DNA from 3 places in the Microbacterium rhizosphaerae genome. Region 1 is predicted to be linked to each of the others. Evidence: predicted binding sites of a transcription regulator. Region 1 holds the regulator's gene; each other region holds the start of a gene.
What was found. Region 1 encodes HrcA, which represses chaperone genes, less so after heat shock. Its sites were predicted from a motif close to TTNGCACTCGNNNNNNNCGAGTGCNAA; they were not measured.

Region 1 (10,548 bases):
GGTGATCGCGCGGGCCGGCCCCGCCCTGGTTTCGAGCATGCTGGGCGCTGCGGCGCTCGGCCCGGTTGGCGAACTCGGCCGCCTCGTCGCGCTCGCGCCGTGCCGAGAGCCGGGTCTCGTCGTACTCCGTGTAGGCGTCGACGATGCGGCCGACGAGGGTGTGGCGCACGACGTCCTCGCTCGTCAGGTACGAGAAGTCGATGTCGTCGATGTTCCTGAGCACCCGCGTCACGAGCCGCAGCCCGGAGGCTCCCTGCGGAAGGTCGATCTGCGTGATGTCGCCGGTGACGACCATCCGCGTGCCGAAGCCCAGGCGCGTGAGGAACATCTTCATCTGCTCGGGCGTCGTGTTCTGCGCCTCGTCGAGCACGACGAACGAGTCGTTGAGCGTGCGTCCCCGCATGTACGCGAGCGGCGCGACCTCGATCGTGCCGGTCGCCATGAGCTTCGGGACCAGCTCGGGGTCCATCATCTCGTTGAGCGCGTCGTAGAGCGGCCGCAGATACGGGTCGATCTTGTCATTGAGGGTGCCGGGGAGGAATCCGAGCCGCTCGCCCGCCTCGATCGCGGGGCGGCTCAGGATGATGCGGCTGACCTCCTTGCGCTGCAGCGCCTGGACCGCCTTCGCCATCGCGAGGTAGGTCTTGCCCGTTCCGGCCGGGCCGATGCCGAAGACGATGGTGTTCTCGTCGATCGCGTCGACGTAGGCCTTCTGGCCGACGGTCTTCGGGCGGATCACCTTGCCGCGCGAGCTGAGGATGGCCTCGCCGAGGACGTCGGAGGGGCGCGAGCCGCTGTCGGACTGCAGGATGCGGCTCGACGAGACGACATCGACCGGATCCAGGCCCTGGCCCGCGCGTGCCATGGAGATCAGCTCCTCGACGAGCTCCCGGGCGGAGGCGACGGCCGCCGCATCCCCGCGCAGCGCGATCTCGTTGCCGCGCACATGGACGTCGACATCGGGATGCTCGCGCTCCACGACGCGCAGCAGGCGGTCCTGCGGGCCGAGCAGCTGCACCATCGCCACGCCGTCGGCGTAGACGTGGGCTACGGCAGGAGTGGAATCGTCGGACGTGTCAGGCACCGAGCCCCGCTTCGTGGAGATCGCCCGCGAGCACGTGGGCATGAACGTGGTAGATCGTCTGGCCGGCGCGTGCGCCGGTGTTGAACACGAGCCGGAAGTCTCCCCCGGCGTGATCCGTGGCGGCCTTCTTCGCGACCGAGACCACCTCGGCGAGAAGCGCCGGATCACCGGCGGCGAGCTCGACCACATCGCGGTACTTCGGCGTCTTCGGAATCACGAGGAGGTGGAGGGGCGCCTGCGGTGCGATATCGCGGATGACGAAGACATTGTCGGTCTGCGCGATGATGTCGGACGGGATCTCGCCCTCGAGGATGCGCGTGAAGATCGACGGTTCAGCCATGCGTCCCAGTCTATCCGCGGCCCTTCGGCCGGCTCCGGGACCGACGAGCCGTCACCATCGACCCAGTCGGGCGCTCACCACGGCGAGCGCGGCGGGTCCGGCGGTCGAGGTGCGCAACACGGTGTCGCCGAGCCGCACGAGCACGGCTCCGGCCTCCTCGAGGGTCGTCAGCTCCCCCGCAGCGATCCCGCCCTCGGGTCCGACGACGAGCACCACATCGGCATCGGGCGGCAGATCCGCGGCGCTCAACGCGTCATCGGCCGTCGGCTCGAGGACGAGCACGGTCGCACCGCTTCGGGCACGCTCGACCAGGTCGGCCGTCGAGGCGAGCGGTGCCACGACCGGCACCCACGCCCGGTGCGCCTGCTTGGACGCCTCTCGCACGATCGTCTCCCACCGCGCACGGCCCTTGGCCGCCTTGGCGCTGTCCCACCGCGAGATCGAGCGCTCGGCCTGCCACGGCACGATCCCGTCCACGCCGATCTCCGTCGCCGCCTGCACCGCGAGCTCGTCGCGGTCGCCCTTCGCGAGGGCCTGGACGAGCAGGATGCGGGGCGCCGGCGCCGGCACGTCGCGCCGCGCGGTGACCCGCACCACGACCTGCGTGGGCTGCACCGACTCGACGACGCCCGTCAGCCACGCGCCCCGCCCGTCGCCGACGGTCACGGTCTCCTCGACGCGCACCCGGCGCACCGTCGCGGCGTGATGCGCCTCCGGGCCGGTGAGCGTCACGGTGTCGCCCACCCGCGCGTCGAGGTGGTCGTCGAGGAGGAAGTGCAGGGCCATCGGCTCAGCCGTTCCGGAAGCGATCGCGCAGCTTGGCGAACAAGCCCTGATGGAACTGCGCGAGCTGCGGGCCGGGAGCCTTCGTCCGCTTCTTGAAGTCCTCGATGAGCGCGCGCTCCTTGGCATCCAGGCGCGTCGGAGTGACGACGTGCACGCCGACCCGCAGGTCTCCGCGCTGCGAGCCGCGCAACGGCGTGATGCCGCGGCCCTTGATCGTCAGCACATCGCCGCTCTGCACGCCGGGGCGGATCTCGAGGTCGACCGGTCCGTCGAGGGACTGGATCGTCGTGTCGGCGCCGAGGATCGCGTCGGGCATCGACACCTCGAGGGTGGCCAGGATGTCGTCGCCCTCCCGGCTGAAGACGTCGTCGTGGGCGACGGACACCTCGATGTAGAGGTCGCCGTTGGGGCCGCCGCCGGGGCCGACCTCGCCGGAGCCGGGCAGCTGCAGCCGCAGGCCGGTCTCGACGCCGGCGGGGATGTCGACCGACACCGTGCGACGCGCACGGACACGGCCCTGCCCCTGGCAGGTGGCGCACGGGTACGGGATGGTCGTGCCGTAGCCCTGGCAGACGTTGCACGGCTGGGTCGTCACGACGTTGCCGAGCAGGCTTCGCACCGTCTGGCGGACGTGACCCGTCCCCTGGCAGATGTCGCACGTGACCGGAGACGTGCCCGGCTGGCAGCAGGAGCCCTGGCACGTGTCGCACAGCACCGCCGTGTCGACCTCGATGTCGCGGTGCACGCCGAACACGACGTCGCGGAGCTCCATGGTCACCCGCACGAGCGCATCCTGTCCACGCTCGCGGCGGGAGCGGGGACGCGCGCTGCGTCCGCCGCCCGCGGCCGCGCCGAAGAACGTCTCGAAGATGTCGCCGAAGCCCCCGAAGCCTCCGGCGCCGCCCCCGAACGGCTGATCGCCGCCCATGTCGTAGCGCCGGCGCTGCTCCGGGTCGCTCAGGACGTCGTAGGCGTGCGTGACGAGCTTGAAGCGCTCCTCGGCCTCGGCCCCGGGGTTGACGTCGGGGTGCAGCTCGCGAGCGAGCCGGCGATACGCCTTCTTGATCTCCTCGGGCGACGCGTCGCGCGAGACGCCGAGGACCTCGTAATGGTCAGCCACAGTTGCCTTCCTGCCGCGCCGCAGCGCGGTTCGTTCCGGTGGAGCGGGTGTTCAGCGGGCGAGCTCGTCGTCGTCGAGCAGCCGGCTGAGATAGCGCGCGACGGCGCGGACCGCCGCGAGGTTGGTGGGATAGTCCATGCGCGTCGGGCCGAGCACGCCGACGCGGGCCAGACCGGCCGCGTCGTACTCGCCGGGCGCATAGTCGCTGGTGACCAGAGACGCCTCGGCCAGCCCGAACGCCGCGTTCTCGCGGCCGATGCTCGCCGACAGCCCGTGCTCGTCGGCCACCATCTCGCTCATGAGCCGCAGCAGCGTCACCTGCTCCTCGATGGCCTCCAGGAGCGGGTAGATGCTGCCGCGGAAATCGTCCTCGCGCCGGGCGAGGTTCGCGGCCCCCGCCATGACGAGCCGGTCCTGGCGGAACTCCTCGAGCTCCTCCCCGACGATCCGCAGGAGCGCGGTCGCGATCGCATCCGGCGCGGATCGGGCCTGCTCGGCCGCGAGGGCGTCGGCGACGCGCTGCGCGCCCTCTCGCACGCCGCGCCCCGTGACGAGGCTCGCGAGCTGCGCGCGCAGGCGCGACGCATCCGTCTCGGTGAGATCCTCACGGAACGCCGCCATGCGCTGCGACACGCGCCCCGTGTCCGTGACGAGGATGACGACGACCCGGCCCCCGCCGAGTCCCACGAGCTCGACGTGCGACACGGCCGCGCGGGCGAACGACGGGTATTGGACGAGCGCGACCTGGCCGGTGAGCCGCGTCAGCGCGCGGACCGTGCGCACGAGCACGTCGTCGAGGTCGTCGCCGGGTCCGTCGAGGAAGGAGGCGATGGCCTGCCGCTGTGCGGGCGAGAGCGGGCGGAGCTCGGCCAGGTGGTCGACGAAGACGCGGTAGCCCTTGTCGGTGGGCACCCGCCCCGACGACGTGTGCGGGGCGACGATGAGCTCCTCGTCCTCGAGCTGCGCCATGTCGTTGCGGATCGTGGCCGCCGATACGCCGAACGCGTGACGATCGACGATCGTCTTGCTGCCGACGGGCTCGCGCGTCTCGACGTAGTCCTCGACGATCGCGCGCAGCACCTGGAGTCCCCGCTCGCTGACCATGCCCACCTCCTCCGCCGGCGCCTGGCACTCGGATCTGCAGAGTGCCAATTCTACCCCGGCGTTTTCCACTCACGACGTTGGCGGCCCCGTACGCTGAAGAGGATGAGCGACACGCATCCGTCGACGACGACGATCTCGATCAGCACGGGGACTCTGCGCGGTGCCGAGCATGGCGGCATCCTGCGCTTCCTCGGCATCCCGTTCGCCGCGCCGCCGTTCGGCGACCTGCGCTTCGCGCGGCCCGCGCCCCCCGCCTCCTGGGAGGGAGAGCGGGATGCCACGGCCTTCGGTCCCACGGCGCCGCAGGACCCGTATTCCGCGGCGCTCGGCGAGCTCCTCGACTCCGTGGAGATCCCCGGCGAGGACATCCTGACGGCCAACGTCTGGACACCGGCCGACGTCATCGGGATGGGCATGGGGCTGCCGGTCATGGTGTGGTTCCACGGCGGGGCGCTCGAGCGCGGCACTCCGGCGCTCGACGCCTATGACGGGACGACGTTCGCGCGCGACGGCGTCGTGTTCGTCTCGATCGCGTACCGCCTCGGCTCCGAGGGCTTCTCGGTGCTCGAGGGAGCGCCGCTCAACCTCGGGCTGCAGGATGCGGCGGCCGGCCTCGAGTGGGTGCACCGCGAGATCGCGGCCTTCGGCGGCGACCCGGACCGGATCACGATCGTCGGCGAGTCGGCCGGGGGTGCGATCGTCGCCGGGCTCCTCATGCGCAGCGACAGCCGCGCGCTCGTGCGGGGTGCGATCATCCAGAGCGGTCCGCTCGAGGCCGTCGCGCCCGAGAAGGCGGGGCGGGTGACGCACCAGCTCGCCCAGCGCCTGCGGATCCCCGCCACCCGTGATGCCTTCGCCGCCGTGACGCCGCGTGCGCTGCTCGACGCCCGCGCCGCGCAGTCTGCGGGGTCGACGCCGCTGTCCGGTGCCCCGGGCTTCGCGTTCGCGCTCGACCCCGAGTCGCTCCCGGTCTCGCCCGACGTCGGCCTCGGCCGCCTGACCCTGCCCGTCGTCATCGGCACGAACACCGACGAGTACCGCCTGTGGCTGCCGCCCGAGGCGCTCGCGAAGATCGGGCGGATGCAGGTGTTCATGGCCCGGGCCGCGCTGCGCATCCCGCGCGCGACGGTCGCCGCGTACCGTCGCGACCTGCCGGGCGCGACGCGCGCCGAGATCCTCGGTCAGATGGTGACGGACCGCCTGTTGCGCGCGCCGGCCATCCGGGCGGCCGAGACGCGGCCCGGACGCACCTACGTGTACGAGTTCGCGTGGCGCAGTCCCGTGCGCGAGCTGGGCGCCGCACACGCGATGGAGATCGGCTTCGTCTTCCACCGCGGGAGGACACCCGATGCCCTCCGCATGGCAGGGCCGGACGCGCCGAAGGTGCTCGCCGATCGCATGCACGACGACTGGATCCGTTTCATCGAGACGCAGGATGCCGGCTGGCCGCCGTTCGACGAGAGCCGGACGGTGCGCCGCTACGACACGGAGACGCGAGACGTTCCGCTGCCCCGCGCGCACGCCCTCGATGCGCTCATGCGCTGACGGCTGCGCGGCGCTAATCGGTCAGGGCGCGCACCACGGCGTCGGCGAGCAGACGCCCCCGCAGCGTCAGCACGATGGTCCCGCGGACGGCCGCATGCCCGTCGATCAGCCCGTCGGCGATGAGGGAGGCGACGGCCTGACGTCCCTCGCTCTGCAGCTCGGACACCGGGAGGCCTTCGCGGATGCGCGAGCGCAGCAGGACGGACTCGAGCGTGCGGGCCGCGGCATCCGGACGCTCCCGGCCGGCCGCGGGCGACTCGCCGGCCGCGAGCCGCTGCGCATAGGCCGCCGGATGCTTGACGTTCCACCAGCGCAGACCGGCGACATGGCTGTGCGCGCCCGGACCGAAGCCCCACCAGTCGGCGCCGCGCCAATAGGCGAGGTTGTGCCGTGACCGCCGGTCCGGGCTGCGCGCCCAGTTGGACACCTCGTACCAGTCGAACCCGGCGGCGTGGAGCTGCGTGTCGACGAGCTCGTACATGTCGGCCTGAAGGTCGTCGTCGGGCGCCGCGACCTCCCCGCGACGGATCTGCCGCGCGAGCTTCGTGCCGTCCTCGATGATCAGGGCATACGCCGAGATGTGGTCGGGCTCGAGCCCGACCGCGGTCTCGACGGAGTCGCGCCAGTCGTCGAGCGACTCGCCCGGCGTGCCGTAGATGAGGTCGACGCTCACCTGCAGCCCCGCGCGACGGGCCGCGGCGACGGCGGTGCGCACGTTCGCCGGATCGTGCGTGCGATCGAGGGCCGCGAGCACGTGCGGCACGGATGACTGCATTCCCACCGACATGCGCGTCACGCCGGCTGCCGCAAGCTCGGCAGCCACGGCATCCGTCACGGTGTCGGGGTTCGCCTCGACCGTGACCTCCGCGCCGTCGGCGATGCCGAAGGCGGCGCGCACACCGGCGAGCATGCGGGCGAGATCACCCGGCGGGAGCAATGTCGGGGTGCCGCCGCCGAAGAAGACGGTGGATGCCGGCCGCAGGGCGCCGGCATCCCCCATCACGTCGCGCGCGAGCGCGACCTCCCGCAGGAGCGTGTCGGCGTACTGGTCCTGGCGCGCCCCCCGCAGCTCGTCCGACGTGTAGGTGTTGAAGTCGCAGTATCCGCACCGCACGCGGCAGAACGGCACGTGCAGGTAGACCCCGAAGTCGACCGAGGGATCGACGCGAAGGTCGGCGGGCAGTGCGCCGTCGGGGGGAGCCGGATCGCCGATCGGGAGGGCGGAGCCCATCAGGCAGGCGTCGTGTACAGCGGCGAGATCGCGCGCAGGTACCGCTGGAACAGCGCCCGGCGCCGGCGCTTGACGAGTCCGGGCAGGAGCTTGTAGACGAAGGATGCCGGCGCGTCGAAGGCGCGGACCGTGAACCACACCTCGTCGGTGTCGGTCCGCCAGTCGAGCATGAACGACTCCTCGCCGCTCACGACGGAGCCGTCGACCGTGCCCAGCGCGAAGCCGATGCGCCGAGGCTCCTCCACGACGAAGATCACCCGCAGCTCGCCGTCGGCCTTCAGACCGTTGACGCGGCCGCGCACGTGGATCGTCTCGCCCGCGCTGACGTACGGGGTGCCGTCCGCGTCGAAGCGCTGGTCGGCCTCGAACTTGGACGCGCCGATCGGCTTGCCCTCGTCGTCGAAGCTCACGCCCGTGTACATGGGACCCGCCGCCGGCCGCACATCGGACACCGTCAAGCCGCCGTCGCGGAGCGCGCGCCACGACAGCAGCGCCTCGCCTGCGGTGTGGAACCGGGCCTCGCCGCTGCCGATCCGCCACGACTCGTGGGCGGGAACGCTGCGCTCCGGCGGATACTGCATCAGATCCGATGCCTGCGTCGCACCCACGGCCGCATAGTCCACCGTCTCGTCTCGGAAGGTCCCGCGCCGCATGTTCTCCACCCTACCCAGACGCGCCTGCACGCTTCGTGAGAGGTCCGTTTACGCTACTTCTTGCCCGTTTCGACGTCACCCGAGAGCGCGGCGATGAACGCCTCCTGGGGGACCTCGACGCGCCCGACCATCTTCATGCGCTTCTTGCCCTCCTTCTGCTTCTCGAGGAGCTTGCGCTTGCGCGTGATGTCGCCGCCGTAGCACTTCGCGAGGACGTCCTTGCGCATCGCCCGGATGTTCTCGCGCGCGATGATGCGCGCGCCGATGGCGGCCTGGATCGGCACCTCGAACTGCTGGCGAGGGATGAGCTTGCGCAGCCGCTCGGTCATCATCGTGCCGTAGGCGTACGCCTTGTCGCGGTGCACGATCGAGCTGAAGGCATCCACCTTGTCGCCCTGGAGCAGGATGTCGACCTTCACGAGGTCGGCCTCCTGAGTCCCGGCGGGCTCGTAGTCCAGGCTCGCGTAGCCTTGCGTGCGCGACTTCAGCTGGTCGAAGAAGTCGAAGACGATCTCACCGAGGGGCATGTTGTAGCGCAGCTCGACGCGCTCCTCGCTGAAGTACTCCATGCCGAGAAGCTGCCCACGGCGACCCTGGCAGAGCTCCATGACGGTTCCGACGTAGTCCTTCGGCAGCAGGATCGCGGCCTTCACGACGGGCTCCGACACGGTGGCCACGCGCCCGTCGGGGTACTCGCTCGGATTCGTCACCGTCACGTGCTCGCCCGTGTCGGTCGTCACCTCGTAGATGACGCTCGGCGCGGTCGTGATCAGATCGAGGCCGAACTCGCGCGAGAGGCGCTCGGTGATGATCTCGAGGTGCAGGAGGCCCAGGAAGCCGCAGCGGAAGCCGAAGCCGAGCGCGACCGACGTCTCGGGCTCGTACTGGAGCGACGCATCCGACAGCTTGAGCTTGTCGAGCGCCTCGCGCAGGTCCCCGTAGTCGCTGCCGTCGATCGGGTAGATGCCGGAGAAGACCATCGGCTTCGGGTCGGTGTAGCCGGGAAGGGCCTGGGTCGCCGGCTTGCGCAGGTTCGTGATCGTGTCGCCGACCTTGGACTGGCGCACGTCCTTCACGCCCGTGATCAGGTAGCCCACCTCCCCGACTCCGAGACCTCTCGTGGGCACTGGCTCCGGGCTCGACACGCCGATCTCGAGGAGGTCGTGCGTGGCCCTCGTCGACATCATCTGGAGGCGCTCGCGGGGCTCGAGCTTGCCGTCGACCATGCGGACATACGTCACCACGCCCCGGTACGAGTCGTAGACGGAGTCGAAGATCATGGCCCGCGCCGGGGCGTCCGCGCTCCCCGTGGGGGCCGGGATGTCGCGGACGATGCGGTCGAGGAGCTCCTCGACGCCCTGACCCGTCTTGCCCGACACGCGCAGGACGTCGTCCGGGTCGCCGCCGATCAGATTCGCGAGCTCGAGTGCGAACTTCTCGGGGTCCGCCGCCGGCAGGTCGATCTTGTTGAGCACCGGGATGATGGTGAGGTCGTTCTCCAGCGCCAGGTAGAGGTTCGCGAGGGTCTGCGCCTCGATGCCCTGCGCAGCATCCACCAGCAGGATCGCGCCCTCGCACGCGGCGAGGCTCCGGCTCACCTCGTACGTGAAGTCGACGTGCCCGGGGGTGTCGATCATGTTCAGCGCGAACGTGTCGTCCTGGGCCGACCACGGCATGCGGACGGCCTGCGACTTGATCGTGATCCCGCGCTCGCGCTCGATGTCCATGCGGTCGAGGTACTGCGCGCGCATGTCGCGGTCGGAGACCACGCCGGTGATCTGCAGCATGCGATCGGCGAGGGTCGACTTCCCGTGGTCGATGTGGGCGATGATGCAGAAGTTGCGGATCAGCTCGGGCGGTGTGGCGGACGGCTCGAGAGGCTTCAGGGCGCGGGGTGACATGTCCAGAAGATTCTACGGGGCAAAGCACCGGCGGCAGGATGCGGCGTCTGCCACTCTCCCCGCCTGAGCCGCAGCCGGTTGCAGAGAATTCATCAGGAATTCCCAGCAGATCCTTTTCTTTGTCGGCGGCCAGGGGCAGGGTGGGAGCCGAGTCGTGTCACGTGCGGCTTCTCTTCCGATCCATCATCCATGGAGGTGGGCTTCGATGCCCTTGACCAAGAATCGACGGCTCGCCGTCGCTGCAGCCGCCGCCACCGCGGCATGCCTGCTCGGTGCCGGACTCTCGGTACCGGCGTTCGCGAACACCGCCGGAACCGGCATCGTCATCAGCGAGGCGTATGTCAACGGCGGCTCGGGCGGTGCGTCGTACACGAACAAGTTCGTCGAGCTGTACAACCCGACGTCGGCGGCGATCAGCCTCGGTGGTGACACGCTGCAGTACCGCGCCCCGACCAGCACGGTCACGCCGGGCGGGTCGCAGGTCTTCGCGCTCACGGGGTCGGTCCCGGCGCACGGTCATTTCCTGATCCAGCTGCCGAGCAACGGCGCGAACGGCTCCGCTCTGCCGACGCCCGACCTCGACACGGGTGCCAGCGTCAATCCGGGCTCCGGGGGCGGCACGCTCTACATCGCCGCGAGCACGACGGGTGTCCTCCCGACCGCCGCGAGCGTCATCGACAAGATCGGCTGGGGCACGAGCAACTCCCCGGAGGGCACGGCCGCCAGCGGCAATTCGGTCGTCTTGAGCTACCAGCGCTCCGCCACCGGCACCGACACCGACAAC
Region 2 (10,548 bases), 1.0 Mb from region 1:
AAGTCCATGCCACCGGTCGGGTCGGACGGCATGGCCGAGGCCTTCTCCGGCTTGTCCGCGACGACCGCCTCGGTCGTCAGGAACAGGCCCGCGATCGACGCCGCGTTCTGCAGAGCCGAGCGGGTGACCTTGGCAGGGTCGATGATGCCCTGCGCGAACATGTCGCCGTACTCGCCGGTCGCGGCGTTCAGACCGTGGCCGATCGGCAGCTCGGCGACCCTGTTCGCGACGACGCCGGGCTCCATGCCCGCGTTGAGCGCGATCTGCTTGAGCGGGGCCTCGATCGCGACACGCACGATGTTGGCACCGGTCGCCTCGTCGCCCGTGAGCTCGAGAGCGTCGAGGGCCTTCTTGCCGGACTGGATGAGCGCGACGCCACCACCGGCGACGATGCCCTCCTCCACAGCCGCCTTCGCGTTGCGGACGGCGTCCTCGATGCGGTGCTTGCGCTCCTTGAGCTCGACCTCCGTCGCCGCACCCGCCTTGATGACGGCCACGCCGCCGGCGAGCTTGGCGAGGCGCTCCTGGAGCTTCTCGCGGTCGTAGTCGCTGTCGGTGTTCTCGATCTCGCGGCGGATCTGGGTCACGCGACCCTCGATCTGCGCGGGCTCACCGGCACCCTCGACGATGGTGGTCTCGTCCTTGGTGATGATGACCTTGCGCGCCCGGCCCAGCAGGTCGAGGGTCGTGTTCTCGAGCTTGAGACCGACCTCCTCGCTGATGACCTGGCCGCCCGTGAGGATCGCGATGTCCTGCAGCTGCGCCTTGCGGCGGTCGCCGAAGCCGGGAGCCTTGACGGCGACCGACTTGAAGATGCCGCGGATCTTGTTGAGCACGAGAGTCGCGAGCGCCTCGCCCTCGACGTCCTCGGCGATGATGACGAGCTCCTTGCCGTCCTGGATCACCTTGTCGACGACCGGGAGCAGGTCCTTGATGTTCGAGATCTTCGAGTTGGCGATGAGGATGTACGGGTCCTCGAACACCGCCTCCTGGCGGTCGGGGTCCGTGACGAAGTAGGGGTTGATGAAGCCCTTGTCGAAACGCATGCCCTCGGTGAGCTCGAGCTCGGTGCCGAAGGTCTGCGACTCCTCGACGGTGACGACGCCCTCCTTGCCGACCTTGTCGATCGCCTCGGCGATGAGCTCGCCGATCGTGGGGTCAGCAGCCGAGATCGAAGCCGTGGCGGCGATCTCCTCCTTGGAGGTGACCTCCTTGGCGCTCGCCAGCAGCTCGGCGGTGATGGCCGCGACGGCCTTCTCGATGCCCCGCTTGAGCGAGATCGGGTCGGCGCCGGCCGCGACGTTGCGCAGACCCTCGCGCACGAGCGCCTGAGCCAGGACCGTGGCGGTCGTGGTTCCGTCACCGGCCACGTCGTCGGTCTTCTTCGCGACCTCCTTGACCAGCTCTGCGCCGATCTTCTCGTACGGCTCGTCGAGTTCGATCTCCTTGGCGATCGAGACGCCGTCGTTCGTGATCGTGGGGGCGCCCCACTTCTTCTCCAGCACGACGTTGCGGCCGCGCGGTCCCAGGGTCACCTTGACCGCGTCGGCCAGGGTGTTCAGGCCGCGCTCGAGGCCGCGACGGGCCTCCTCATCGAAAGCGATGATCTTTGCCATGTGTGTGTCGTCCCTCCCGGACGGTGGCTTGCGATTTAGCACTCCCAGAACGCGAGTGCTAAACCTCATTCTGGCACTCGACCCCTCCGAGTGCAAGCCAACGCCGGGCTGCACGCCACACGGCGACTCACGGTCCGTCAGGCGACGACGCGCACCGCCTCGGCCTGCGGACCGCGCTGACCGGAGCCCACCGAGAACTCGACCGCCTGCCCCTCCTCGAGCACGCGATAGCCGCTCATCTCGATGTTGGAGTAATGGACGAACACGTCCTGGCCGTCGGGGATGGTGATGAATCCATACCCCTTCTCGGCGTTGAACCACTTCACGGTGCCCTGGGTCATGCGCTTCTCCTTGCTGGCAGAACCCGTTCATCGTATGAGCGCGCGGATGCCGGAATCCGCCGATCCGCGCTTTGTTGACGCGCTCGAACCCAACTGTTCACAGGCCCGAAACAATGGGCGCTACTTCGAGGGACTGGCCTTCGCGCCCGACGTCCGATCGGTGCCGACGACCACCGTCAGCTGCTTCGCCTCCGCGTCGTTCGCGGGCTGGTACGCGGCGCTCTGCGCGACCTGCGCGCCGCCGAGCGCCTGCGCGAGACCGCGGGCGGGGCCCTCGTCTGCCGGGAGCGCGTAGTACACGGTCGTCTTCTCGAACCCGGTGGTGCCGGCATCCCCGGCCTGGACGTTCTCGGGCTTCCAGCCCGCGGCGACCACCTGCTGCTTGACCGACGCGGCGAGCCCGGCCTGTCCGGTGGCGTTGAGCACGAGCACCGTGTACGACGGGTCGATCACGGGGGTCGCTACGGGGGCGGCGACGACCGTCGGCGACGGAGAGGGCCCGAGGCTGATCTTGCCCGAGGCGACGAGCGTGCCGAAGATCCCCGCGCCCACCAGGACGACCGTCGCCACCGCGGCCCACGTGAAGACGAGCCATCCGCTCATGTGCGGGTTCTCCGCCCGGTGCGCCCCTACCCGGCCGGTGTCGTCGGGGAGCGAGTCGAAGCGGTCCCGCGGCTGGCTCGGATTCGGCATCCCATGATGCTAACCGAACGGCCGATGACGACGCGCGGAGGGAGGCCCGTCAGCCCACGCCGCCCACGCGGGCGGCACGGGTGTCGCGCCTCGCATCCCGCAGCCGGCGCAGTCGCTTGACCAGCAGCGGGTCGTGGGCGAGCGCGTCGGCCGACTCGATGAGGCGGCCGAGCAACTGGTAGTACCGCGCCGGTGTCAGGTCCAGCTCGGTGCGGATCGCCTCCTCCTTCGCCCCGCCGTGACGCTGCCAGGAGGCCTCGAAAGCCAGCAGTTCGCGATCCCGGTCGGAGAGGGGCATCCCCACACGGTAGCCGCGGGATGCGCGCACCTCGGTAGCGCGCGCCGCTATCCCCCGACTCGCCACTCGACGAATCCGCCGAGAGGATCGACACCCGCCAGCACATCGCCGTCGAGCGCCAGCGCGAAGGCGTCGGACGGCCAGTCCGTCGGGTCGATGGGCGCGCTCCACCCGTCGTGCAGGGCGGGCGCGTCCAACGTGATCCAGCGACCCGCGGCCCGCGCAGCCGCGATGATCCGGCGGCGGCCGGCGAAGGGGACGTGCGCGAGCACGCCCGGGGTCGTCACGACGAGGGTCGCATCCGCGGGAGCCTGCGCGGCCACCTCGCGGAGGATCTCCGCGGCGTCGCCGGCGATCAGCAGCGGCGGCTCGTTCGCCGCGATGTCGAGGGCATCGCGGATGCGGTCCGCCCTGCCCGCCTCGCCCGGCCAGACGAGCGTCTCCAGCCAGCGGCGGTCGTCGGCATCCCGCGCGTCCAGCGGCGAGAGGTCGATGCCGGCCCGCCACACCACCTCGGGCAGGCGCAGCGCGGGGCGGCCCTCGCCGCGCAGCCGCGATGAGAGGACGACCGTCGCACCGCCCGGCGGCTCGAGGGCGATCACGTCGCCGTCGTCGAGCCGGAAGCTGTACGCATATCGGTCGGGATACAGGCACAGCCCCGCGCTCGCACCGACCTCGAGCAGCGCGATCGGTCCCTCGACCAGCGAGAGCGCCGGCAGCAGCGCGGCGCACCGCAGCGGCTCGTTCGTCTGGACGCTGCGGCGCCGGCACTCGTCGACGACGGCGTCCGCGTGCGCGAGGAGCCAGCCCGGCCACGCGGTCGTGTCGGCCTCGGGCGCGCCGAGCAGGCGCGCGACGGCGAACACGAGCGGCGGCTGGCGCCGAGTGGCCGGGATGCGGGCGAGCACGGCGGCGAGGGCAGGATCGGATGCCACGGCCGCCGCCCAGGCGGCATACAGCGCGGAGCGCCCCGGCGCCTCGTCGCGGGCGAACCGCGCATACCGTTCGGCGACCGCATCCACCTCGCTCATCGTCTCCATTCTCGCGGCAGCGCGCGCGGCGTCGAGCACGCGGCGGGATTCTCGGAACACTCCCCGGCCGGCTCGGGTTGAATGGCTATGGCTGAAGGGATTGCCATGACCTACGACGTGACCAAGTCCGACGCGCAGTGGCGCGAGGAGCTCTCACCTGAGCAGTTCGCGGTGCTGCGCGAGGCGGCGACCGAGCGCCCGTGGACCGGGGAGCTGCTCGACGAGAGCCGCGACGGCTTCTACACCTGCGCCGCCTGCGGCGCCGAGCTCTTCCAGAGCGGGACGAAGTTCGACTCGCACTGCGGGTGGCCGAGCTTCTACGAGTCGGTGCGGCCGGAGGCCGTCGAACTCATCGAGGACCGCACCCACGGGATGACGCGCACCGAGGTGCGCTGCGCGAACTGCGGCTCGCACCTGGGCCACGTGTTCCCCGACGGGTTCGGCACGCCCACCGGCGACCGGTACTGCATGAACTCCCTCGCCCTCGAGTTCACGCCCGAGTCGTGACGCACCCCGCTCCCGCGGCCCGCGTCGGCGCCCCGGCCCTCGACGCGGTGCGGGAGCGTCGTTCGTGGTCCAAGGTGACCGACGACGCGCCCAGCCATGCGCAGCTCGTCGAGTTCGTGGCCGCCGCCGGAAGGGTCGCGGATCACTCGTCGCTCGCCCCGTGGCGGCTCATCGAGCTGCGCGGCGACGACCGCGAGCGCCTCGGCCGTGCGATCAGCACGGCGAACGGAGAGGGCGGCTCCTCTCCCAAGCCGCTGCGCGCGCCGCTGCTCATCGCGGTCGTGGCGAGTTTCCGCAAGAGCGACAAGGTGCCGCGCTGGGAGCAGGAGGCCGTGGCTGCGGGTGTCGCGCACACGCTCAGCCTGCTGCTCGACGAGGCGGGGTGGGGTGTCATCTGGCGCACCGGCCACTACACGCGCGCGAAGGCTGTCGCCGAGGCGCACGGCCTGCGCAAGAGCGAGCGTCTCCTGGGCTGGCTGTACGTCGGCGGCAAGCCCGAGCGGGATCGTCCCGCGCGTCGGACGCCGGTGGATGCCGAGTCCCACCTCTCCCGCATGCCGCGTTGAGGCCGCGCGGCGGCTGACGGCGAGAGCCCGGCCTGGGCGACCGGGCTCTCCCGGCTCAGGAGTCGCCGCCTGCCGTGCCGGTCGTCCCCGCCGTGACATCGAGCAGCCGATAGCGCTGGGCGGCCCGGGCCGGCGCATCCACCGGCACGTCGCCCCGCCGCGCGAGCAGCTGGAGCGTGCGGACCACGATCGACTGCACATCGATCTTGAAGTGCCGGCGAGCGGCGGCGCGCGTGTCCGAGAACCCGAAGCCGTCGGCGCCGAGCGACGCGAAGTCGTTCGGCACGAACTGCCGGATCTGGTCGGGCACCGCGTGCATGTAGTCGCTGACGGCGACGATCGGCCCGTGCGAGCCCGCGAGCCGCTCGGCGACGAACGGCGGGCGCGCGGGCCGCTCCGGGTGGAGGAAGGCCTCCTCCTCGGCCGCGATGCCGTCGCGGCGCAGCTCGGTCCAGGACGTGACCGACCACACGTCGGCATCCACGCCCCACTCCTCGGCGAGGATGCGGCGCGCCTCGATCGCCCACGGGACCGCGACCCCGGAGGCGAGGAGGTGCGCCGCGATGCCGCTTCCGGTGCGGTCGACGATCCGATGGATGCCGCGCACGATGCCTTCCACGTCGACCCCCTCCGGCTCGGCCGGCTGCACGATCGGCTCGTTGTAGAGCGTGAGGTAGTACATGACGTTCGGATCGGGATGCTCGCCCCCGTACATGCGCTCGAGGCCCGAACGCACGATGTGCCCGATCTCGTACCCGTACGCGGGGTCGTAGGTCACCACGGCCGGGTTGGTCGAGGCGAGCAGCGGCGAGTGCCCGTCCGCGTGCTGCAGCCCCTCGCCGGTCAGCGTGGTACGACCCGCCGTCGCACCGATGATGAATCCGCGGGTCATCTGGTCGGCCGCCGCCCAGAACGAGTCGCCGGTGCGCTGGAAGCCGAACATCGAGTAGAAGACGTAGACCGGGATCAGCGGCTCGCCGTGCGTCGCATACGCCGTGCCGGTCGAGGTGAAGGCCGCCACCGAGCCCGCCTCGTTGATGCCCGCGTGCAGGATCTGGCCCGCCGCGCTCTCCTTGTACGCGAGGAGCAGTTCGCGGTCGACGGACGTGTAGTTCTGGCCGTTCGGGTTGTAGATCCGCGCCGTCGGGAAGAACGAGTCCATCCCGAACGTCCGGGCCTCGTCGGGGATGATGGGCACGATCCGCGGGCCGATCCCGTGCGGGTCCCGTGCCCCGTCGCGCATGAGGTCGCGCAGCAGGCGCACGAACGCCATGGTGGTGGCCGCCTGCTGGGTGCCCGAGCCGCGACGCGCCACGTGGTACGCGGCATCCCCCGGCAGCGTCAGCGGGGTGTGCGTCGCGCGTCGCGAGGGCACCGCACCGCCGAGTGCGCGCCGCCGGTCGAGCAAGTAGCGGATCTCCGGCGCATCGGAACCGGGGTGGAAGTACGGCGGCCGGTACGGGTCGGCCTCGAGCTGGGCATCCGTGACCGGGATGCGGAGCAGATCGCGGAACGCCTTGAGGTCGTCGAGCGTCAGCTTCTTCATCTGGTGCGTCGCGTTGCGCGCCTCGAAGTTCGCACCCAGGCCGTAGCCCTTCACCGTCTTGACCAGGACGACGGTCGGCTGTCCTTCGTGCTCGGTCGCCGCCTTGTACGCCGCGTAGACCTTGCGGTAGTCGTGGCCGCCGCGCTTCAGGTTCCAGATCCGCTCATCGCTGTACCCGGCCACGAGCGCGGCGGTCTGCGGCGTGCGGCCGAAGAAGTTCTCCCGGATGAACGCCCCCGATTCGGCCTTGAACGTCTGGTAGTCGCCATCCGGGGTCGCGTTCATGAGGTCGACGAGCGCGCCGTCGCGATCGCGACCGAGCAGGTCGTCCCATTCGCGGCCCCACACGACTTTGATGACGTTCCACCCCGCACCGCGGAAGAACGCCTCGAGCTCCTGCATGATCTTCCCGTTGCCGCGCACCGGCCCGTCGAGACGCTGCAGGTTGCAGTTGATCACGAACGTCAGGTTGTCGAGCCGGTCGTTGGCCGCGAGCTGCAGCAGGCCGCGGCTCTCCGGTTCGTCCATCTCGCCATCGCCGAGGAACGCCCACACGTGCTGGTCGGAGGTGTCTTTGATGCCGCGGTTGTGCAGGTACCGGTTCGTCTGGGCCTGGTGGATCGCGTTCATCGGCCCGATGCCCATCGAGACGGTCGGAAACTCCCAGAACTGCGGCATGAGACGCGGATGCGGGTACGACGAGAGAGCGTGCCCCTCCTTGGACTTCTCCTGGCGGAAGCCGTCCAAGTCCTGCTCGGTCAGCCGGCCCTCGAGGAACGCCCGCGCGTACATGCCGGGCGACGCGTGCCCCTGGAAGAAGACCTGGTCGCCGCCGCCCGGGTGGTCCTTGCCGCGGAAGAAGTGGTTGAACCCGACCTCGTAGAGCGTGGCGGCGCCGGCGAAGGTCGAGATGTGGCCGCCGACGCCGATGTCGGGGCGCTGCGCGCGATGGACCATCACGGCGGCGTTCCACCGCATCCATGCCCGGTACCGGCGCTCGACCTGCTCGTCGCCCGGGAACTCCGGCTCCTGGTCGACCGGGATGGTGTTCACGTAGTCCGTCGTCGTCGCCATGGGCAGTCCGACGCTGCGGGCGCTCGCCCGCTGCATGACGCGGCGCACGATGTACTGCGCGCGCTGCGTCCCGTGGGCGTCGATCAGCTGGTCGAGGGACTCGGTCCACTCCGCGGTCTCGGCGGGGTCGATGTCGGGTCCGTCGACCGTCACGCCCGGCGTCTCGGCGAGGTTCATGGATGCTCCTTCTCGTACGACGCGGGCGGCCGGCAGGCGGCGCCCGACTCGATTCATGCGTCGGGGGCGGCCGCGCGGCCGCCCCCGACGCTCGACATGCTCAGGGCTGCGACCGGCCGTTCTGCTTGTGCGCGGCGGCGCGCGCCGGGCTGATGGTCGGCATCGAGCCCGTGGGGACGATGGTGATCTCCTGCCCGTCCCTGGCGAAGAGCTTGCCGCCGACGTAGTAGTCCCCGTCCTCGAGGGCTTCCAGCTCCTCCTCGCGGACGAGCCGTGGTGGGCCCGCGACGAACACGGACTGGTCCTTCGAGTTTCCCGCGGTGATGTGGTTGAACAGGATGTTCAGAAGGATGGCGACGACGGCCGTCGAGCTGATGCCCGAATGGAAGATGGTCGAGAACCAGTCCGGGAAGTCGTGGTAGAACAGCGGCGCCACGACCGGCAGCAGGCCGACACCGAGGGAGGCCGCCACGATGATGAGGTTCATGTTGTCGCGGTATTCGACCTTGGAGAGGGTGCGGATGCCGCTCGCCGCGACGGTGCCGAACAGGACGATGCCCGCTCCGCCGAGGACCGACATCGGGACGGCCGCGACCACCCGCCCGAGGATCGGCAGCAGGCCGAGGATGACGAGGATCGCACCGCCGGCCGTCACCACGAACCGGCTCTTCACCTTCGTGATCGCGACGAGCCCGACGTTCTGCGCGAACGCGCTCTGCGAGAACGAGTTGAAGACCGGCGAGACGATGCTCGAGAGCATGTCGGCGCGCAGGCCGTTGCCGATGCGGCGCGCGTCGACCTTGGCGCCGACGATCTCACCGACCGCGAGGACGTCGGCGGTGGTCTCGGTCAGGATGACGAGGACGACGATGAACATCGACACGATCGCCGGGAGGCTGAAGGTCGGCAGGCCGAACGCGAACGGGGTCGGAAAGGCGAAGATCGGGCCCGCCCCGACCTTCGAGAAGTCCGCCATGCCGAGCGGAACGGCGATGAGCGTGCCGATCACGATCGAGAGCAGCACGGACAGGCGCGAGATCGCGGCGTTGCCCACCTTGCTCAGCAGCAGCACGATCAGCAGTGTCAGGAACGCCAGCCCGATGTTCGCCATGCTGCCGTAGTCGGGCGCCTTGGCGTTGCCGCCCATCGCCCAGTTCGCGGCGACCGGGATGAGCGAGAGGCCGATCATCGTGATGACCGAGCCCGTCACGACGGGCGGGAAGAACCTGATGATCTTGGAGAAGATCGGGGTGATCAGAAGACCGATGGCCGCGGAGACCATCACCGCGCCGAAGACCGCCTGGATGCCGCCGCCCCCGAGGACGATCGAGACCATCGTCGCGACGCCCGCGAACGAGACGCCCTGGACCAGCGGCAGCTGGGCGCCGAAGAAGGGGATGCCGATCGTCTGCAGCAGCGTCGCGAGACCGCCCACGAACAGGCACGCGGCGATCAGGAGTCCGATCTCGCCCGACGTCATGCCCGCCGCGGCGCCGATGATGAGCGGCGGGGCGATGATGCCCCCGTACATCGTCAGGACGTGCTGGAGCCCGAAGGCGATGGAGGTGCCGATGGGCAGCCTCTCGTCTTCGGGGCGGCGCTCCTTCGGCGCTTTCATCTGTGCCGCTTTCTTGCGCGCAGCCCTCATTGCAGACCTCCTCGTCAGCAGAACGGTGATCCGTTGTTCGGTCATATCGCATGGCGGAAGTTTCTTTCCGTTTCGTGATCTCAGGATGTCGTTTAGGTATACCTTTTGTCAAGAGGTTGATGCAGAGGAGTCCGAATGACACGCGTTGAACCACCCCGCACGGCGGTCGTGACCGGCGCCGGTACAGGCATCGGACGCGCGACGGCGCGGGCGTTCCTCGATGCCGGCTGGGCCGTCGCCTTGGCCGGCCGCACGCTCGGAACGCTGATCGAGGCCGGGGCGCAGCATCCGCTCGCCCTCCCCGTCGTCGCGGACGTGACGGATGCCGACTCCGTGCGCGCCCTGTTCGCCGCCGTCGTCGAGCGCTTCGGGCGGGTCGACGTCGTCTTCAACAACGCCGGTGTCCCCGGACCCGCGGGCGCCGTCGACGAGATCGACCTCGTCGAGTGGGAGCGCACCATGGCGGTCAACGTCACCGGCGCGATGCGGGTGGCCGCCGAGGCGGTGCGCACGATGAAGGCGCAGACGCCGCAGGGAGGCCGCATCCTGAACAACGGCTCGATCGCCGCCCACCGTCCGCGCCCGCGGACGGTCGCGTATGCCGTCTCCAAGCACGCGATGACCGGGCTGACGCGGTCGATCGCGCTCGACGGGCGGCCGTTCGGCATCACGTGCGGACAGATCGACATCGGGAACGCGGCGACCGACCTGCTCGCGGACCTCGGCGAGGGCCGCGGCTTCACGCAGCCCGACGGCATCATCCGTCCCGAGCCCGTGTTCGACGTCGCCGACGCGGCGCGCGCGGTCGTCCTGATGGCCGAGCTGCCACCCGACGCCGTGATCGGATCATTGACGATCACCGCGGCCGGCATGCCCTTCGACGGACGCGGCTGAGCCGGCGCATCGGGTCAGCTCGGGTGCACCCCGAACGCCACCGCGAGCTTCTCGATCTTCTGCGCGCGGCCGAGGCGCGGCAGGTCGCTGCCGTCGCGAACCACGCGGCCGCGGCTCTCGAAGTCGGCGAGGAAGTCGAGCGCCCACGCGACCTCGC
Region 3 (10,548 bases), 980 kb from region 1:
ACCGACACCGAGGTCGCGGCCGTGCTGCTGGGTCGCGAGTACCGCGCGAACGGGGGAGACCTGGTCGCCGCGTTCCGGGCGACCGTGGCGCAGCTCGAGGGCGCCTTCACACTGCTGGCCGTGCACCAGGACCAGCCCGGCCTCGTCGTCGGCGCACGCCGCAACTCGCCGCTCGTCATCGGCCTCGGCGAGGGCGAGAACTTCCTCGGTTCCGACGTCGCGGCCTTCGTCGAGCACACGCGCAACGCTCTCGCCATCGGCCAGGACGAGATCGTCGCCATCACGCCGGACGGCGTCCAGGTCACGGACTTCGACGGCAACCCGGTGCAGCCGGAGCCCTTCGAGGTCACGTGGGATGCCGCGGCCGCCGAGAAGGGCGGCTGGTCGTCGTTCATGGCCAAGGAGGTCTCCGAGGAGCCCGAGGCCGTCGCGAACACCATTCGCGGACGCATCCACGAGGGCACGGTCGTCATTCCGGAGCTCGATGGACTCGACGATCTCTTCTCGGGAATCTCGCGCATCGTCGTCATCGCGTGCGGCACCGCCGCGTACGCGGGCCAGGTCGGCAAGTACGCGCTCGAGAAGTGGGCGCGCGTTCCGGTGGATGTCGAGCTCGCCCACGAGTTCCGCTACCGCGACCCCGTGATCGGACCCGGCACGCTCGTCGTCTCGATCAGCCAGTCGGGTGAGACCATGGACACGCTGATGGCGGTCAAGTTCGCGCGCGAGCAGGGCGCCAAGACGCTGTCGATCTGCAACACGCAGGGGGCCACCATCCCGCGCGAGTCGGACGCCGTCGTCTACACGCACGCCGGTCCGGAGGTCGCGGTCGCGTCGACCAAGGCCTTCGTCGCGCAGATCACCGCGCTGTACCTCCTCGCGCTGCACGTCGGTCGCATCCGCGACACGATCGCGGCCGTCGACATCGCCGAGCACGTCCGCGAGCTCGAGGCCATCCCGGCCAAGATCCAGCGCGTGCTGACGCTCGAGCAGGCGCACATCGAGCAGCTCGCGCACTGGATGGCCGACACCCGCTCGGTGCTGTTCCTCGGCCGCAACGTGGGCTACCCGATCGCTCTCGAGGGCGCGCTGAAGCTCAAGGAGATCTCGTACATCCACGCCGAAGGCTTCGCCGCGGGCGAGCTCAAGCACGGCCCGATCGCGCTCGTCGAGCCCGGCCAGCCGGTGTTCGTGCTCGTGCCGTCGCCGCGCCACTCGGCTCTGCTGCACTCCAAGGTCGTCTCGAACATCCAGGAGATCCAGGCTCGGGGCGCGCGCGTCATCGTCATCGCGGAGGAGGGGGATGCCGCGGTCCTGCCGTTCGCGGACGAGGTGCTGCACATCCCGCTCGCCGGTGCGATGTTCGAGCCGCTGCTGGCGGTCGTCCCGCTGCACATCTTCGCCATGGGCCTCGCGACCGCGCGCGGCCTCGACGTCGACCAGCCGCGCAACCTCGCGAAGTCCGTCACCGTCGAGTGAGCGACTGCCCGCTGGGCGGGATTCGCTCGCGATAGGGTCGAGGATGCCGTGCGCCCGGACGCGCCCGGCGAGCGAACGAGACCGGCGGGAGGCGACATGATCATCGGCATCGGCGTCGACCTCGTCGACATCCCGCGGTTCGAGCGGCTGGTCGAGCGGACGCCGCGGCTGCTGGCGCGGCTCTTCTCCGAGGCGGAGCGGCAGCTCAAGCTGCACTCGCTCGCGGCGCGCTACGCCGCCAAGGAGGCCCTGATCAAGGCGCTCGGCGACTCCGACGGGCTGCACTGGAGCGAGATCGAGATCGCATCGGAGCCGTCCGGCAAACCGGTCTTCGCGCTGTCCGGAGAGACGGCCGCGATCGTGGCGGCCCGCGGCATCGACGCCCTTCATCTGTCGCTGTCGCACGACGCGGGACTCGCGACGGCGTATGTCATCGCCGAGCGGCTCTCGGACGCGGAGGCTCGCGCGTGAGCGTCCTGCGGGAGGCGCTCATCGACGTGGGCGCCATCGAGGAGAACACGCGGCACATGCGGCGGCTCACGGGCGTCGACGTCATGGCCGTCGTCAAGGCCGAGGGATACGGTCACGGGGCCGTGCGATCGGCAGCGGCCGCGCTCGCCGGAGGCGCGAGCCGCCTCGGCGTCACCGACGTGGCGGAGGCGCTCGCCCTCAGGCGGGGCGGCATCGACGCGCCGGTCGTCGCCTGGCTGCACGCGCCGGGGCAGTCGTTCGCCGAGGCTGCGGCCTCGGGCATCGAGATCGGCGTCTCGACGATGGATCAGCTGCAGGCGGCGGCCGCCGCCGCATCCTCCGAGCACGCGGCCGGCGTGCACCTGAAGCTCGAGACGGGCCTCGGTCGCAACGGCATCGCACCGGCGGATTACGCCGCGGTGTTCTCCGAGGCCGCACGCCTCGAGCGGATCGGCCGTGTGCGGATCGTGGGCCTGTTCAGCCACCTCTCCAACACCTCCGCGGAGGACGACCGTGCCGCGCTCGCGGCCTTCCTCGACGGTGTCGACGCCGCGGCGCGGATCGGCATCCGCCCGCAGCTGCGGCACATCGCCGCGACGCACGCCGCGATCGAGATCCCCGAGGCGCGCCTGGACTGCGTCCGCATCGGCATCGGCATCTACGGCCTGTCGCCGTTCGCCGATCGCACGTCGGGCGACCTCGGACTGCGGCCCGCGATGACCCTGCGCGGCGAGGTCGCGGCGGTGCGCCGCGTGCCCGCGGGCCAGGGTGTCTCGTACGGCTACACGTATCGCACCGAGCGCGAGACGACGCTGGCCCTCGTCCCGCTCGGCTATGCCGACGGCGTGCCTCGCCAGGCGTCGGGTGCGGGGCCGGTGGTCATCGGGCGTCAGCGGTTCCACGTGTCCGGACGCATCGCGATGGACCAGTTCGTCGTCGATGTCGGGGATGCGCCCGTGCGGATAGGCGACGACGTGACCCTGTTCGGCGACCCCACGCTCGGCGCGCCGGCCGTCGAGGAGTGGGCGGACGCCGCATCCACCATCAACTACGAGATCGTGACGCGGATCGGCCCGCGGGTGCCGCGCAGGCAGGTGCGGGGATGAGCCTCGAGCAGCTGGAGGGGCGGCACGAGATCGTCGCTCCCGCAGACATGGAGGCCCTCGGCGCGCGGATGGGCGGGATGCTGCGCCCCGGCGACCTCGTCGTGCTCACGGGTCCGCTCGGCGCCGGCAAGACCACTCTCACCCGCGGCATCGCGGCGGGACTGGGCGTGCGCGGGCCCGTGCAGAGCCCGACCTTCGTGATCGCCCGCACGCACCCGTCGCTCGTCGGGGGCGCTCCGCTCGTGCACGTCGACGCGTACCGGCTCGGCTCCGCCGCCGAGCTCGACGACCTCGACGTCGACGTGGACAACTCCGTCGTCGTCGTCGAGTGGGGTCGCGGCATGGTCGACGGCCTGCGTGACGCGTGGTGGGAGGTCGAGCTGGACAGGTCGTGGCATGGTCGAGGCGTCGACACCGCGTGCGGCGTGGTCGCGCACGCGGACGAGCTGGATGCCGACTCCCCCCGCATCGTGACGATCAGCCGACGGCCCTAGCCTCACCGCGCGGCGCGAACCCACAGCCGACTGGCCTGCGGGGTCGTGGTCGCCAGGACGATGTGGCCGTCGAAGGCGGCGGCCGCCGCATCCTCCGTCTTCGCCGGCATCGGCACCGCTGACCACCCGGTGCAGTCCACGCCCACCGACCACAGCGTCGCCTCGTGGTCGATCGATCCGACCACGAGGGCCCGGTCCGTCGTCAGGACGACCTGGGTCACGTCGATCAGCCCGTGTCCGGGGCCTTCGGATGCCGCTGTCTGCGCGCCGGACGGATCTGTTCGCCAGCACTCCAGGCGCTGAGCGCTACTCACGGTGCTGCCGATGACGACGCATCCGTCTTCCGCGCATGCGGCCGCGCGGGCCTGCGCATCCGTCGTCGAGGAGAGCGGGGTGCGAGACCAGCGGACGCCGTCGGCCGATCGCCAGATGAGCGGTGAGGTGCGCGCTCCGCGCATCGTCGAGCCGGACAGCAGGAAGCCCTCGACGGTCGAGGTCGCGCCGCTCGCGAACGTCTGCTCACCGGGGTCCGAGGCGAGCCCCGCGGCATCGGCGATGCGCATCCATCGGACCCCGTCCTGCGTCAGCCACACCGCCGCACCATAGCCGTGCGGGCCGTCCCAGGCGCCGGAGATGAGCGTCCTGCGCGCGGAGCTGGTCATCGCCGTCACTCCGATCGCATCCTCGCCGCCGAACAGCGTGTACGGCTGCTCGTGCTCATTGAGGCGGCGGAGGTCGCCCGCCCACGTCGTCGGCCGCGGGTTGCTGTGGGCGCCCCCGTAGGCCTGGCCATACGCGACGACACGTCCGGCCGCATCCGTCCCCATGATGAACTGCGCGACCTCCCCGTAGCCCGTCACGGCGTGGGTACGCAGCCGCGTCCAATGCGTGAGGTCGGACGTCGTCCACGCCGCGGGCGCCCGAGCGGAGCCGTGCGGCACCGAGCCGAACGCGAGGAGCGTGCGACCGGTGGTCGTCATCGCGAGCACGCGCGCACCGGATGCGGGCGGAGCGATCTCGGTCCATCCCGAGACGGGCGGGGTGGAGGACGTCGCTGTGACGACATGCCTGGGCGCCGGCGGCCCCGCGGTGCATCCGGCCAGCGCCAGCGCGCACACGAGCGCCGCGAGCGCCGCTCGTCGTCCCGCCGATCCCCGCACATGCCGACACTACGACGGCCGCGACTACCCTGGAGGGATGATCCTCGGCATCGACACCTCGGTGGGCACGAGCGTCTCCGTCGTCGACCCCGACGGAGTCGTGCGCGCCGCGGAGTCGAGCCAGAACCCGCTCGGACACGCAGAGGTCATCGGCACCCTCATCGCCCGCGCGCTCGAAGACGCGGCCGTCACTCCCGCTCTGGGGGTGACCTTCCGCACCGACGACTCGATCACGCATGTCGCTGCCGGCATGGGGCCGGGACCGTTCACCGGCCTGCGGGTGGGCATCGCCGCGGCGCGCGCGTTCGCGCTCGGCCGCGGCATCCCGGTGATCCCGGTCGTGAGCCATGACGCCGTCGCTCTGGGGTACCTCCTGCAGGCGGCCGTCACGGGCGACGACGAACAGCTGATCGCCGTGGTCACGGATGCGCGCCGGCGCGAGTTCGCGTACACCGTCTACGACGGGATGGATGCCGACGGCCTCCCCGTCCGTGCGACCGAGCCCGCCCTCATCCCTCGCGACGACCTCGATGCACGCCTCGCGGAGCTCGGAGCGCTGCGGCTGGACGCCCCCGCCGTGCCCGCCGCGCTCATCGGCGTCGCGGCATCCCGAGCCCTGGCCGCCGGCCGCACGATCGGGCCGGACGATGCGCTCTACCTCCGGTCACCGGATGTGACCCTCCCGGGCGCACACAAGCGGGTGACGGCGTGAGCCGCGCCGCGACCGTGGCCGACCTCGACGCGATCATGGCCCTCGAGCGAGCCTCATTCCCGACCGACGCCTGGTCGGAGACCATGATGCGCGCCGAGCTCGAGTCGTCCCACAACCGCTACTTCGTCATCGAGACCGCGGGCCGCATCGTCGCGTACGGGGGAGTGCGCGCGCTGAGCGGGTCGAAGGATGCCGACATCCAGACCATCGCGGTCGACGCCTCGGCACGCGGCCACGGGCAGGGCCGCGCCCTGCTGCGCGACCTCCTGACCGCGGCGCAGGAGCGCGGAGCGGCGCAGGTGTTCCTCGAGGTGCGTGCCGACAACCCGGTCGCCCAGGGTCTCTACGCATCCGAGGGCTTCGCCGAGCTGGGGCGCCGTCCGGGCTACTACCAGCCCGATGACGTCGACGCCGTCATCATGCGCCTCGACCTGGAGCGGTGGGCCCACGCATCGGCGGCGGCCGGAACCGACGGAGGAGTCTGCACGTGAACGACCCGCTGGTGCTCGGCATCGAGACGAGCTGCGACGAGACGGGCATCGGCATCGTCCGCGGTCGGACGCTGCTGTCCAACACGATCGCGAGCTCGATGGACGAGCACGCCCGCTACGGCGGCGTCGTGCCCGAGATCGCCGCTCGGGCCCATCTGGAGGCGCTGCAGCCCGCGATCGAGGCTGCGCTCCGCGAGGCGGGCGTACAGCTCGACGACCTGGACGCCATCGCGGTGACGAGCGGGCCGGGCCTCGCGGGCGCACTGATGGTCGGCATCGGCGCGGCGAAGGCGCTCGCGGTGTCGCTCGACAAGCCGCTCTACGCCGTCAACCACCTCGTCGGGCACATCGCCGCGGACATCCTGGATGCATCCGCGCCTCCCCTCGAGCTCCCGACGGTGGCGCTGCTGGTGAGCGGCGGCCACACGTCGCTGCTGCTCGTCCGTGACCTCACGACCGACGTCGAGCTCCTCGGCGAGACGGTCGACGACGCCGCCGGCGAGGCGTTCGACAAGGTCGCACGACTGCTCGGGCTTCCCTATCCGGGGGGTCCGGAGATAGACCGGGCCGCGGCATCCGGCGACGCCCACGCGATCCGCTTCCCGCGGGGGCTCTCGCGTGCGAGCGATCTCGACAAGCACCGCTACGACTTCTCGTTCTCGGGACTCAAGACGGCGGTCGCCCGCTGGACCGAGCAGTACGACGGAGAGCTGCCGGTCGCGGATGTCGCCGCGTCCTTCCGAGAGGCCGTCGTGGACGTCCTCGTCACGAAGGCGCTCGCGGCGTGCGCCGACCACGGCGTGCCGAGGCTCCTTCTCGGCGGCGGCGTCATCGCCAATCGGCGTCTGCGGGATGTCGCGCTCGCACGTGCGGCCGAGGCCGGAGTCACGGTGCGCATCCCGCCGCTCAGTCTCTGCACGGACAACGGGGCGATGATCGCCGGACTCGCCGCCGAGCTCATCCGGTCGGGCCGCAAGCCTTCGACGCTCGAGTTCGGGGCGGACTCGACCCTCCCTGTCACCGAGATCCAGGTCGCCGAGAGCGTCGCCGTGGCATGAGTGACCCGACCGACGGCGGCGCAGCGGAGGAGATCCGCGCAGGAGCGGCTGCATCCGCGCCGGATTCTCCGCAGAACGGAGGATCTCCGCAGAACGGGGGCACCGCGCCCGGCCCTGCGCCCGGCCCTGCGCCGGGCCCTGCGCCCGACGGCCGCGCGGCGCGGATCGAGGCCGCCCCGCCCGACCTCACCGCAGCGGCGGATGCCACACCCCTGCCGGGTGCGCACCGCGGAGGCTTCTCGCGCGAGCTCACCGGACCGGTCAGCATCACGATCGAGTCCGCGCCGGTGCAACCCGGCACGGAGGATGCGCTCGACTACACGCCGGCGGAATGGGTCGCGGCTGCGCCTCGGGCGCGATTCGGCGGGTGGGCGCTGGCTTTCGCCATCGTCGGCCTCCTCGTCTCGTTCCTCGTCGGCTGGGGCTTCCTGCTGGGCGTCGTCGCCATCATCGGCGGCGGCTCCGCCCTGCGCCGCGGTGAGCCGAAGAGCGTCGCGGTCTGGGCGATCGCGCTCGCGGGCCTGTCGCTGCTCTACAGTGCGGGGTGGCTGATCTGGGCGGCGAGCCAGGGCGCACTCGCCCTGCCCTGACGGCCGGAGGCCGGCGCCACGTGCCGGGTCAGACGCGGTCGGCGAGGATCGCGAGCCGCCTGCCGCCGCGTCGGGTGAGCAGAAGCGTCGCCTCCTCGTCGCCGCGGAGCCTCAGCTGGGTGCGCAGCTTCGCCGGATCGATGTCGACGCCGCGCTTCTTGATCTCCAGCCGCCCGATACCCCGGTCGCGGAGGGCCTTGCCGAGGCCCTTCACGTCGGCGGGAAGCGTCTCCCGCACCCGGAAGGTCGACACGAACGGAGACGTCACAGCGGCGTCGCCGGTCAGGTAGGCGACGCCGGGCGCCAGCATCCCGGCCTCGAGCGAGCGGGCGACATCGCCGATGAGGCGGGCGCGGATGACGGCCCCCTCCGGCTCGTGGACGAAGGCGCCGAGCTCGCGCACGGGCTCGTCCTGCGCATCCACCGCCGACGTCAGCTCGTTCCCGACACCGTTGCGCACGACGAGCGCCGCGCGTGCCACACCCGGGCGGGCCAGCGCGCCGGACCACATCACGAGCTCGATCGTGGAGCCGTCCACGGCGATCCACTGCGCCTCGACAGCGTCGGGGATGAGCTCGCGGTCGAAGGCCGGCCCCAGCTTGATCCCGGTCGGCATGCGCTCCGCCAGCTCGAACGCCCAGTCGAGCGACGGCGTGTAGTCCTCCGCGCGAACGCGGGAGGTCTCGGTGTGCCCCGCGGTGCGGCGGGCGGGATCGAGCCAGACCGACTCCACGGCGGACAGATCGGATGCCTCGGCCTCCCCGTGCTGGACAGTCACGGCGCCCCCGAAGGGCGCCAGGTTGTACGCCGCGATGGCCGCGGTCACCTCGTCGGCGTCGACGGCGAGCACCCGCATCCCGATGCCGGCGAAGCCGAGCGCGTCGCCGCCGATGCCGCAGCCGAGGTCGGCCACGCTGCCGAGACCGGCATCCCGGAATCGACCCGCGTGCCGTGCCGCGACCTCGAGGCGCGTCGCCTGCTCGAGCCCGGCGCGCGTGAACAGCATCCGCTCGGCGAAGGGACCGAACTTGGCCTCCGCTCGCTCCCGCAGCCGTGCCTGGCCCACGACCGCCGAGACGAGGTCGGCCGAGTGTCCCGCCGCGCGCAGCCTCGACACCGCACGAGCGACATCCCGGATGTCTGTCGCCTTCGTCTCGTCGAGGAGCTGCAGCCCCTCGGGCGTCAGCAGGGCCCGCAGCTCGCTCATCTCCACAGCACCCAGCCTAGGCATCCGGTTGTGTCGTCGATTGGCACTCGCGTTGCATGAGTGCCAGTCGTCGTCCTACACTTTCATCAGCACTCACATGCGTCGAGTGCTAACGAGTCTTCACTCCAAGAAGGAAGAGGTACACCGTGTCGGTTTCCATCAAGCCGCTCGAGGACCGGATCGTCATCAAGCAGGTCGAGGCCGAGCAGACCACCGCGAGCGGTCTGGTCATCCCCGACACCGCCAAGGAGAAGCCCCAGGAGGGCGAGGTCGTGGCGGTCGGCCCCGGCCGCATCGACGACAACGGCAACCGCATCCCGCTCGACGTCGCCGTCGGCGACCGCGTGATCTACAGCAAGTACGGCGGCACCGAGGTCAAGTTCGGCGGTGACGAGCTGCTCGTCCTGTCGGCGCGCGACGTGCTGGCGGTCGTCGTCCGCTGATCGGCGACACCTGCTTTCCGAAGGGCCCGGATGCCACGGCATCCGGGCCCTTCTGCGTCCCCGCGTCGCACCCCGCGCGTAGGCTGGTGCGGTGAGTCCTCCCCCTTCGTCCCCCGGGCCCGCGGGCGGCCCGGAGGCGGCTCGGGTCGAGGCTCTCGCGGACTGCACGGAGGTGCTGGGCACCGGTGTCGTGCCGGTCGCCGCGTCCGATCGCGAGCGGCGGCGCGGGGTCGTCTACACGTTCTCCGCCTACCTGCTGTGGGGCGTGTTCCCGCTGTACTTCCTCCTGCTCGCCCCGACGGGGCCGTGGGAGATCGTCGCGTGGCGCATCATCCTCTCCTTCGTCTTCTGCGCGCTGCTGCTCACGGTCACGCGCACGTGGCCGAAGCTTCTGGCCATCGTTCGACAGCCGCGGCTGCTCGGCTGGACCGCGGCGGCCGGCGTCCTCATCTACGTCAACTGGCAGACGTACCTCATCGGAACGCTGACCGGAAACGTGGTCGAGACGAGCCTCGGGTATTTCATCAACCCGATCGTGACCGTGCTGCTCGGTGTCCTGGTACTGCGTGAGCGCATCGACGTCCTGCAGTGGGTGGCGATCGGCATCGTGGTCGTCGCCGTGATCGTGAGCGTCGTCGCCTACGGCGACGTGCCGTGGATCGCGCTCATCCTCGCGTTCTCGTTCGGCTTCTACGGACTCGTCAAGAAGCGGATCGGCACCGCGGTGGATGCCGTGAGCGGCCTGACCCTCGAGTCGTTCTGGCTGCTGCCCGTCGCGATCGTCGAACTCATCGTCGTCGGGATGACGAGCGGACTCACGATCTTCGGCTACGGGCCATGGCACGCCGTGCTCGTGCTGATGGCGGGCGTCGTGACCGCGGTCCCGCTCCTCCTGTTCGCGTCGGGCGCGCGTCGCGTGCCGCTGACGATCGTCGGCCTGCTGCAGTTCATCACGCCGATCCTGCAGTTCCTCGTCGGCGTCGCGATCCTGCACGAGCCGATGCCCCCGGCGCGCTGGATCGGATTCGGGCTCGTCTGGATCGCGCTCATCCTGCTGACGGTCGACTCGCTGCGCAGCGTCCGACGGTCCCGCGCCGCGGCCTGAGGCCGCGGCATCCGTCTGCCCGTCACGGGAATGAAACGCTCAGGCGGCGCGCTTTACAATCGGTAGGCCGGGACCCGCGTCCCGCCCCGGTCGTCGTCGTCCCACCCCGCCGCGGGATCACTCCACTGCGGCATCTGGAGGAGAATCCCATGGAGCAGCCTGACCCGTTCGGTTTCGTCGGACTCACGTACGACGACGTCCTGCTCCTGCCGGGGCACACCGACGTCATCCC

Region 2: a site for HrcA is predicted at 1,652-1,678, ahead of groL (chaperonin GroEL). Genes of this name have one in related genera too.
Region 3: a site for HrcA is predicted at 8,809-8,835, ahead of groES (co-chaperone GroES). Genes of this name have one in related genera too.

What each region holds. Positions count from the first base shown of each region.
Region 1 covers NZ_CP139368.1:2,026,851-2,037,398, reverse strand. The annotation lists gene SM116_RS08985 (PhoH family protein) at 1-1,021, opposite strand, end outside; gene SM116_RS08980 (HIT domain-containing protein) at 1,077-1,424, opposite strand; gene SM116_RS08975 (16S rRNA (uracil(1498)-N(3))-methyltransferase) at 1,476-2,210, opposite strand; gene dnaJ (molecular chaperone DnaJ) at 2,215-3,330, opposite strand; gene hrcA (heat-inducible transcriptional repressor HrcA) at 3,382-4,434, opposite strand; gene SM116_RS08960 (carboxylesterase/lipase family protein) at 4,537-5,979, shown strand; gene hemW (radical SAM family heme chaperone HemW) at 5,993-7,210, opposite strand; gene SM116_RS08950 (DUF1990 domain-containing protein) at 7,210-7,863, opposite strand; gene lepA (translation elongation factor 4) at 7,917-9,764, opposite strand; gene SM116_RS08940 (ExeM/NucH family extracellular endonuclease) at 9,970-10,548, shown strand, end outside.
Region 2 covers NZ_CP139368.1:3,034,163-3,044,710, forward strand. The annotation lists gene groL (chaperonin GroEL) at 1-1,616, opposite strand, end outside; gene SM116_RS13770 (cold-shock protein) at 1,754-1,957, opposite strand; gene SM116_RS13775 (LytR C-terminal domain-containing protein) at 2,078-2,650, opposite strand; gene SM116_RS13780 (DUF3263 domain-containing protein) at 2,700-2,948, opposite strand; gene SM116_RS13785 (DUF2332 domain-containing protein) at 2,996-3,979, opposite strand; gene msrB (peptide-methionine (R)-S-oxide reductase MsrB) at 4,085-4,486, shown strand; gene SM116_RS13795 (nitroreductase family protein) at 4,483-5,052, shown strand; gene aceE (pyruvate dehydrogenase (acetyl-transferring), homodimeric type) at 5,108-7,849, opposite strand; gene SM116_RS13805 (nucleobase:cation symporter-2 family protein) at 7,950-9,467, opposite strand; gene SM116_RS13810 (SDR family oxidoreductase) at 9,633-10,391, shown strand; gene SM116_RS13815 (HpcH/HpaI aldolase/citrate lyase family protein) at 10,406-10,548, opposite strand, start outside.
Region 3 covers NZ_CP139368.1:1,045,607-1,056,154, forward strand. The annotation lists gene glmS (glutamine--fructose-6-phosphate transaminase (isomerizing)) at 1-1,479, shown strand, start outside; gene SM116_RS04620 (holo-ACP synthase) at 1,576-1,950, shown strand; gene alr (alanine racemase) at 2,007-3,056, shown strand; gene tsaE (tRNA (adenosine(37)-N6)-threonylcarbamoyltransferase complex ATPase subunit type 1 TsaE) at 3,053-3,550, shown strand; gene SM116_RS04635 (hypothetical protein) at 3,553-4,710, opposite strand; gene tsaB (tRNA (adenosine(37)-N6)-threonylcarbamoyltransferase complex dimerization subunit type 1 TsaB) at 4,748-5,422, shown strand; gene rimI (ribosomal protein S18-alanine N-acetyltransferase) at 5,419-5,913, shown strand; gene tsaD (tRNA (adenosine(37)-N6)-threonylcarbamoyltransferase complex transferase subunit TsaD) at 5,910-6,971, shown strand; gene SM116_RS04655 (hypothetical protein) at 6,968-7,561, shown strand; gene SM116_RS04660 (THUMP-like domain-containing protein) at 7,590-8,774, opposite strand; gene groES (co-chaperone GroES) at 8,915-9,211, shown strand; gene rarD (EamA family transporter RarD) at 9,402-10,316, shown strand; gene guaB (IMP dehydrogenase) at 10,466-10,548, shown strand, end outside.